2 regions of the Streptomyces gottesmaniae genome follow, and region 2 is predicted to be linked to the other one. Evidence: riboswitches for the same ligand, from Rfam matches in the RefSeq annotation. Region 2 holds a riboswitch; the other holds the start of a gene.

Region 1 (3,405 bases), on a different contig from region 2:
GGGGTGGGGCCGGCGACCGGTGACCATCTGCGGCGGGCCGGGATCACCACGGTCGAGGAGATCGTGGAGGCCGGGGAGGACGAGGTCGTACGGCTGCTGGGCAAGGCGCACGGGCACGGGCTGTACGCGATGGCGCTCGCCCGGGACGATCGCGCGGTGGTGGCCGAGCGGGACACGAAGTCCGTGTCGGTGGAGGACACGTACGACGTCGACATCCATGACCGGGTGCGGGTTCGGATGGAGGTTCAGCGGCTCGCGGATCGGTGTGTGCGGAGGTTGCGGGGGGCCGGGCTGTCGGGCCGGACGATCGTGCTGAAGGTGCGGCGGTACGACTTTTCGACGTTGACCCGGTCCGAGACGTTGCGGGGGCCCACGGACGACCCCGCGGTGGTGCGAGAGGCCGCGGGGCGGTTGTTGGAGGCCGTGGACACGACGGGTGGGGTGCGGTTGCTCGGCGTGGGTGTCAGCGGCCTCGCCGACTACACGCAGGAGGACCTGTTCGCGCAGGCGGCGGGTGAGGTGGATCTCGTCGAGGACGAGGCCGGGGGCGCTGTGGAGGTGCCCGCGGTGGAGGAGCGTGCGGGTGGGGAACGGCAGTGGAGGGCCGGGCACGATGTGCGGCATGTCGAGTACGGGCACGGGTGGGTGCAGGGGAGTGGGCTGGGGCGGGTGACCGTGCGGTTCGAGACGCCGGAGGACGTGGAGCCCGGGCGGGTGCGGACCTTCCGGACCGACGATCCGGGGCTGGAGCCGGCGGAACCGTTGCCGTTGGTGCGGGGTGGGGTGCCGGGCTGAGGCCGGCCGGCACTCGTCGGTCTGCGTCGCTGGGGCCGAGCGCCGTTGCGGCGGGGACGAAGGCGGGAGGGGCCGGGTGGGCTGGACTTGGGAGGTTGCCGGGGTGGGAGGGCGGCTGCCGTCAGAGGGTGCTCACGGTGAGGAAGGGGGCCGAGATCAGGTGCTGCTCAACAGGGGTGCGCAGAGGCTGGGGAAGCTGTCAGATGTCGTCTGAGGGTGTCGAAGGTGCCCGAGGGGGCTGTGCGGCTGGAGGGAGCGCGGTGCGCGGAAGGGGTTCGGGTACGGGTCAGGCGTCGTCCTTGCCCGCGATGTTGCCGAAGTCGTGGTCCATGGGTGGGGGCGGGGCCGTGTCCAGGCCGTAGTGGTGGTAGAGCTGGAGTTCCTGTTCCGGGGAGAGGTGGCGGCCCACTCCGAAGTCGGGGGCGTCCTTGATGAGGGCGCGTTCGAAGGGGACGCGGAGGGTGCCTTCGACCAGTTCGCTGGGCTCCAGGGGGACGAACGCGTCGCGGCCGAAGAAGCCCATGCGTATGGCGGCCCACTCGGGGATGCCGGTGGCGTCGTCGAGGTAGACCTCGTCCACGGTGCCGATCTTGCTCCCCTTGCGGTCGAACGCCTTGCGGCCGATCAGGTTGCGCGGATCGATGTCGGTCTGCACGGGCCCTCCATGTGGTCGCAAGCGGTTGCGGATGGTGTCTCACCACTACGAAAAGGCACATCGGGGGCGGCGGCCACTCGAAGACGCGTGCGTTGACCGCGCTGATACTCTGGCAGCGGCTGTTGACCCCGCGCGGGAGAGTCCTCCGGACACCATCCGGAGGCGCCGAAGGAGCAAATCCTCCCCGGAATCTCTCAGGCTCACGTACCGCACGGACGAGGTCACTCTGGAAAGCAGAGCGGGTGCCACGGTTCCCGCTCTCACCGACGGTGAAAACCGGCCCGAACCAGGTCCGGTGAAGCTCTCAGGTCGAGATGACAGAGGGGGAGGCCGTACGGGCACCCGTGCCGTGGTGCCCCTCGAAGGTCGTGTCAGACCAGGAGGCCTCCGTAATGACCGCCCATCGCATTCCGCTCTCCGAGCTCGAACAGGGAATCCCCTTCGAGCGGCGCCACATCGGCCCGGACGTCGAGGCCCGGGCCAAGATGCTCGCGCACGTCGGATACGGCTCGCTCGACGAGCTGACGGCCGCCGCGGTCCCCGATGTGATCAAGAACGCCGAGGTGCTGGATCTGCCGGGCGCCCGCACCGAGGCCGAAGTACTGGCGGAGCTGCGTTCCCTGGCGGACCGCAACCAGGTGCTCGGGTCCATGATCGGACTCGGCTACTACGGGACCTTCACCCCGCCGGTCATTCTGCGGAACGTCATGGAGAACCCGGCCTGGTACACCGCCTACACGCCGTATCAGCCCGAGATCTCCCAGGGGCGGCTGGAGGCGCTGCTCAACTTCCAGACGGTCGTCGCCGAACTGACCGGGCTGCCCACCTCCGGGGCCTCGCTGCTCGACGAGGGCACCGCGGCCGCCGAGGCCATGGCGCTGTCCCGGCGCATGGGGAAGAACAAGAAGGGCCTCTTCCTCGTCGACGCGGACGCGCTGCCGCAGACCGTCGCCGTGATCGAGACACGCGCCGAACCGACCGGCGTCGAGGTCGTCGTCGCGGACCTGAGCGAGGGGATCCCGGCCGACATCGCCGAGCGGGAGATCAACGGGGTGCTGCTGCAGTACCCCGGCGCCTCCGGTGCCGTTCGCGATCTGAAGCCGGTCATCGAGCAGGCGCACGAGCTCGGGGCGCTCGTCACCGTCGCCGCCGACCTGCTCGCCCTCACTCTGCTGGCCTCACCCGGTGAGCTGGGCGCCGACATCGCGGTGGGGACGACACAGCGCTTCGGGGTGCCGATGGGCTTCGGCGGACCGCACGCGGGCTACATGGCGGTGCGGGAGAAGTTCGCACGCAGCCTGCCCGGGCGGCTCGTGGGCGTCTCCGTGGACGCGGACGGACACAAGGCGTACCGGCTGGCCCTGCAGACGCGGGAGCAGCACATCCGCCGGGAGAAGGCGACCAGCAACATCTGTACGGCTCAGGTGCTGCTCGCCGTGATGGCCGGGATGTACGCCGTGTACCACGGGCCGGAGGGGCTGCGGACCATCGCGCGGCGTACGCACAGGTACGCCGCGGTGCTCGCCGCGGGGCTCGCGGCCGGTGGGATCGAGGTCGTGCACGGCGCGTACTTCGACACGCTCACCGTGCGGGTGCCGGGACGGGCCGGTGAGGTCGTGGCAGCCGCGCGGGAACATGGCGTGAACCTGCACCTCGTGGACGCGGACCTGGTGTCGATCTCCTGCGACGAGACCACGACCAGGGCGCAGCTGGGTGCCGTGTGGACGGCGTTCGGCGTGCAGGGAGATGTCGAGGCCCTCGACGCCGAGGCGCAGGACGCGCTGCCCGAGGCGCTGCTGCGGTCGGACGACTACCTCACCCACCCGGTGTTCCACGAGTACCGCTCCGAGACCGCGATGCTGCGATACCTGCGCCGGCTCGCCGACCGGGACTACGCGCTGGACCGGGGCATGATCCCGCTGGGCTCCTGCACGATGAAGCTCAACGCGACCACC
Region 2 (3,405 bases):
GCGTACGACCTCGTCTTCTCAGCCGGCGGTGTGGGCGACGTACTCGTCGGCGGAGAGCAGGTCGTCCGGCTCCTCCGCGACGCGTACCTTGAACAGCCACCCGCCCTCGAACGGGGCGGTGTTCACCAGCGACGGGTCGTTGACGACGTCCTCGTTGATCTCGGTGATCTCACCGGAGACCGGCGAGTACAGGTCGCTGACCGACTTCGTGGACTCCAGTTCGCCACAGGTCTCGCCCGCGGTCACGGTGGAGCCCACCTCGGGGAGCTGGGCGTAGACGACATCGCCGAGCGCGTTCGCCGCGAACTCCGTGATGCCGACCGTCGAGACGCCGTCCTCGGCGACCGACAGCCACTCGTGCTCCTTGCTGTAGCGCAGCTGCTGGGGGTTGCTCATGGCCTGAATTCTCCTGTACGCGAGGGAGTGGTGATGAATGGGGGACTGCTGAAACCGCTGTTGAGCAGCGCGGATGTGCCCAGTGTCACGTCGGGGCGGGCGACCTCGCGCCCAGTGTCTACTTCTGCCGCTTGTAGAACGGCAGCGCCACGACCTCGTACGGCTCGTGACTGCCCCGGATGTCCACGCCCACACCGGCGGTGCCCGGCGCCGAGTGCTCGGCGTCGACGTACGCCATCGCGAGGGGCTTCCCGAGGGTGGGGGAGGGGGCGCCCGAGGTGACCTCGCCGATCACCTTGCCGTCGGCGACCACCGGGTACCCGGCGCGCGGGACCCGGCGGCCCTCGGCGATCAGGCCGACGAGGACGCGCGGCGGGGCGGAGGCAGCGCGCTCGGCGGCCTCGGCGAGCGCCGCACGCCCGACGAAGTCGCCCTCCTTCTCGAACTTCACGACCCGGCCGAGGCCGGCGTCGAAGGGCGTCAGCGCGGTCGACAGCTCGTGCCCGTACAGCGGCATGCCCGCCTCCAGGCGCAGCGTGTCCCGGCAGGACAGCCCGCAGGGCACCAGCCCGGCGCCCTCGCCCGCCTTGGTCAGCGCCTGCCACAGCTCGACGGCGTGCTCCGGCTTCACGAACAGCTCGAAGCCGTCCTCACCGGTGTACCCGGTGCGCGCGATCAGCGCGGGAACCCCGGCGACCGTGCCCGGCAGCCCCGCGTAGTACTTCAGACCGTCGAGATCGGCGTCGGTGAGCGAGGCCAGGATCCCGGGCGACTGCGGGCCCTGCACGGCCAGCAGCGCGTAGGCGTCCCGGTCGTCCCGCACCTCGGCGTCGAACCCGGCGGAACGCTCCACGAGCGCGTCCAGCACCACCTGGGCGTTGGAGGCGTTCGCGACGACCAGGTACTCCGTGTCCGCCAGCCGGTAGACGATCAGGTCGTCGAGAATGCCGCCGTCCTCGCGGCAGATCATGGTGTAGCGGGCGCGGGCGGTCTTCACGCCGCCGATGTTGCCGACGAGCGCGTGGTCCAGCAGCGCGGCGGCCTGCGGGCCGGTGACGGTGATCTCACCCATGTGGGACAGGTCGAAGAGGCCGGCCCTGGTGCGGACGGCGAGGTGCTCGTCCCGCTCGGAGCCGTAGCGCAGGGGCATGTCCCAGCCCGCGAAGTCGGTCATCGTCGCACCGAGCGAGCGGTGCAGGGCATCGAGCGCGGTCCGGCGCGGTCCGGTGGTGGGGCTGCTGCTCATCGGATTCTGCTCCCAGGGCATGACAGGCGACAGGCGAGGTAAGTCCTCCCCATCTGTCATCGGAACCTGAGAGGTTCACCACGACCGTACGTACCGGTGGTCGTGACTTGCACCGTGGGTGGAGCCGCCCCCGCGGAAGGGGGGTACGGCCCGCTTTTCAGATGTGCCTCGCCCACGCGGTATCTGGGCCTGAGAGATTCAAGGGAGGGACTTGCTCCTTCGGCGCCCCAGCGATCGACTGCTGGGAGCTCTCCCGCGCGGATTCAAGCGGCCGGTATGCAGTTGGCGGGCTCATCATTGCACGCATCGACGCGGGGCGGCAGGGGGACCTTTCAGAGGTGGGGAACGACGGAGCACAGGCAGACACAGCGGTCCGTAGCACTCTTGTGGCAGTACGAGGACTGAATCAGGAGGGATCGGGCATTACCTTTTCTTTACGGTCTGTGGGGATGGGACCTCCATGCCCCTGGGGAGGACGATCACGGTGAACAGGACCACGGCGTACGCGACGACCTCGGGCATCGCGATGCCCAAGCAGCCCGTCGCACCGGCCGGTGCGACGTGCGGCCCGTTCCCGAGGGCGGTCGTCCGCGACCTCCGGGCGCGTTCCGGGCGCAGTCCCCACGAGCTGTCCTTCGGGCCGGACGACTTGGTGGTCGTCACCGGGCTGCCGGGCAGCGGCAAGTCGACACTGATGCGGCGGGCCGTGCCCGGCGTCCGCATCGACTCCCAGGACACGCGCGACCGCTTCGACGCCCGCTTCGCCCGTCATCTGCCGTACGCGATGTACCGCCCCTTCGTGCGCCTCGCGCACTACGCGGGGCTGCGACGCGCCCTCCGCTCGGGGGAGGGTGTCGTCGTGCACGACTGCGGGACGCAGGCGTGGGTACGAAGTTGGCTCGCCCGCGAAGCCCGCCGCCGGGGCGGCACCCTTCACCTGCTGTTGCTCGACGTCACTCCCGGTGAGGCCCGCGACGGGCAGCGGGAGCGCGGCCGGGGCGTCTCCCGCTACGCGTTCGCGCGGCACCGGGGGGCCATGACCCGGTTGCTGAGTGCGGTGGAGAAGGGGAGGCTGCCGCAGGGGTGCGGGGCGGCCGTGCTCATCGACCGGTCCGCCGCCGACGTCCTGAAGCGGATCGACTTCCCGCGCTCCTGAAGGGCGCGCCCGCCCCGGGAGCAATTAAGGTGCAGGGACAACAGCATCACGGAGCAAAGCGGTAGGCAGCAGATGGACTTCCCGGCGGACTTCCCGGCACAGGCGTATCCCCATGGGCACGGCGGATGGCCCGGCAACGAGCTGGAGGAGGTGCTGTCCGCCTCGCTCGGGGTGCCCCAGGCCGGGGCGCGGATCGTGGAGGTGCTGGCCCGCAGCTTCGTCTGGGTGCCGCTGCCGGAGGGCGGCAGCCCGCAGAGCGGTCAGCTCGACCTGCCGACGATGGAGTTCGACGGGCAGGCGTACGTGCCGGTCTTCAGCTCCGAGGAGCAGTTCCGTCAGGTCGTCGGCAACCACATGTCGTACACGATCGCCCCCGCCGTCGAGTTCGCGCGGGGCCTGCCCCCGCAGATCGGGCTCGCCCTGAACCCCGACGGCGTCGTGGGCATCCCGCTGCCGCCGCCCGCGGTGGCCGAGCTGTGCCGGGCCGGCCGGACCCCGCTGGACGGATCGGCGAGCGGTGCCCGCGTGCGCCTCTTCGAACCGGACTGGCAGGACGACCCGGTGGACTTCCTGGCCGCGGCCTCCGCCGAGTTCGCCGGAACCGGAG

Evidence for each region. Region 2 has a riboswitch for glycine ahead of gcvT (glycine cleavage system aminomethyltransferase GcvT). Riboswitches for the same ligand answer to the same signal wherever they lie in the genome.
Region 1: it holds a riboswitch for glycine, as region 2 does, so the genes downstream of both, gcvP (aminomethyl-transferring glycine dehydrogenase) here and gcvT (glycine cleavage system aminomethyltransferase GcvT) in region 2, are expected to answer to the same signal.

What each region holds. Positions count from the first base shown of each region.
Region 1 is NZ_JAVRFJ010000074.1:12,330-15,734, reverse strand. It holds gene RM704_RS43845 (DNA polymerase IV) at 1-795, shown strand, start outside; gene RM704_RS43840 (PRC-barrel domain-containing protein) at 1,082-1,450, opposite strand; glycine riboswitch at 1,574-1,670, shown strand; gene gcvP (aminomethyl-transferring glycine dehydrogenase) at 1,843-3,405, shown strand, end outside.
Region 2 is NZ_JAVRFJ010000058.1:23,770-27,174, reverse strand. It holds gene gcvH (glycine cleavage system protein GcvH) at 19-396, opposite strand; gene gcvT (glycine cleavage system aminomethyltransferase GcvT) at 515-1,642, opposite strand; glycine riboswitch at 1,810-1,908, opposite strand; gene RM704_RS41405 (AAA family ATPase) at 2,127-2,798, shown strand; gene RM704_RS41400 (enhanced serine sensitivity protein SseB) at 2,871-3,405, shown strand, end outside.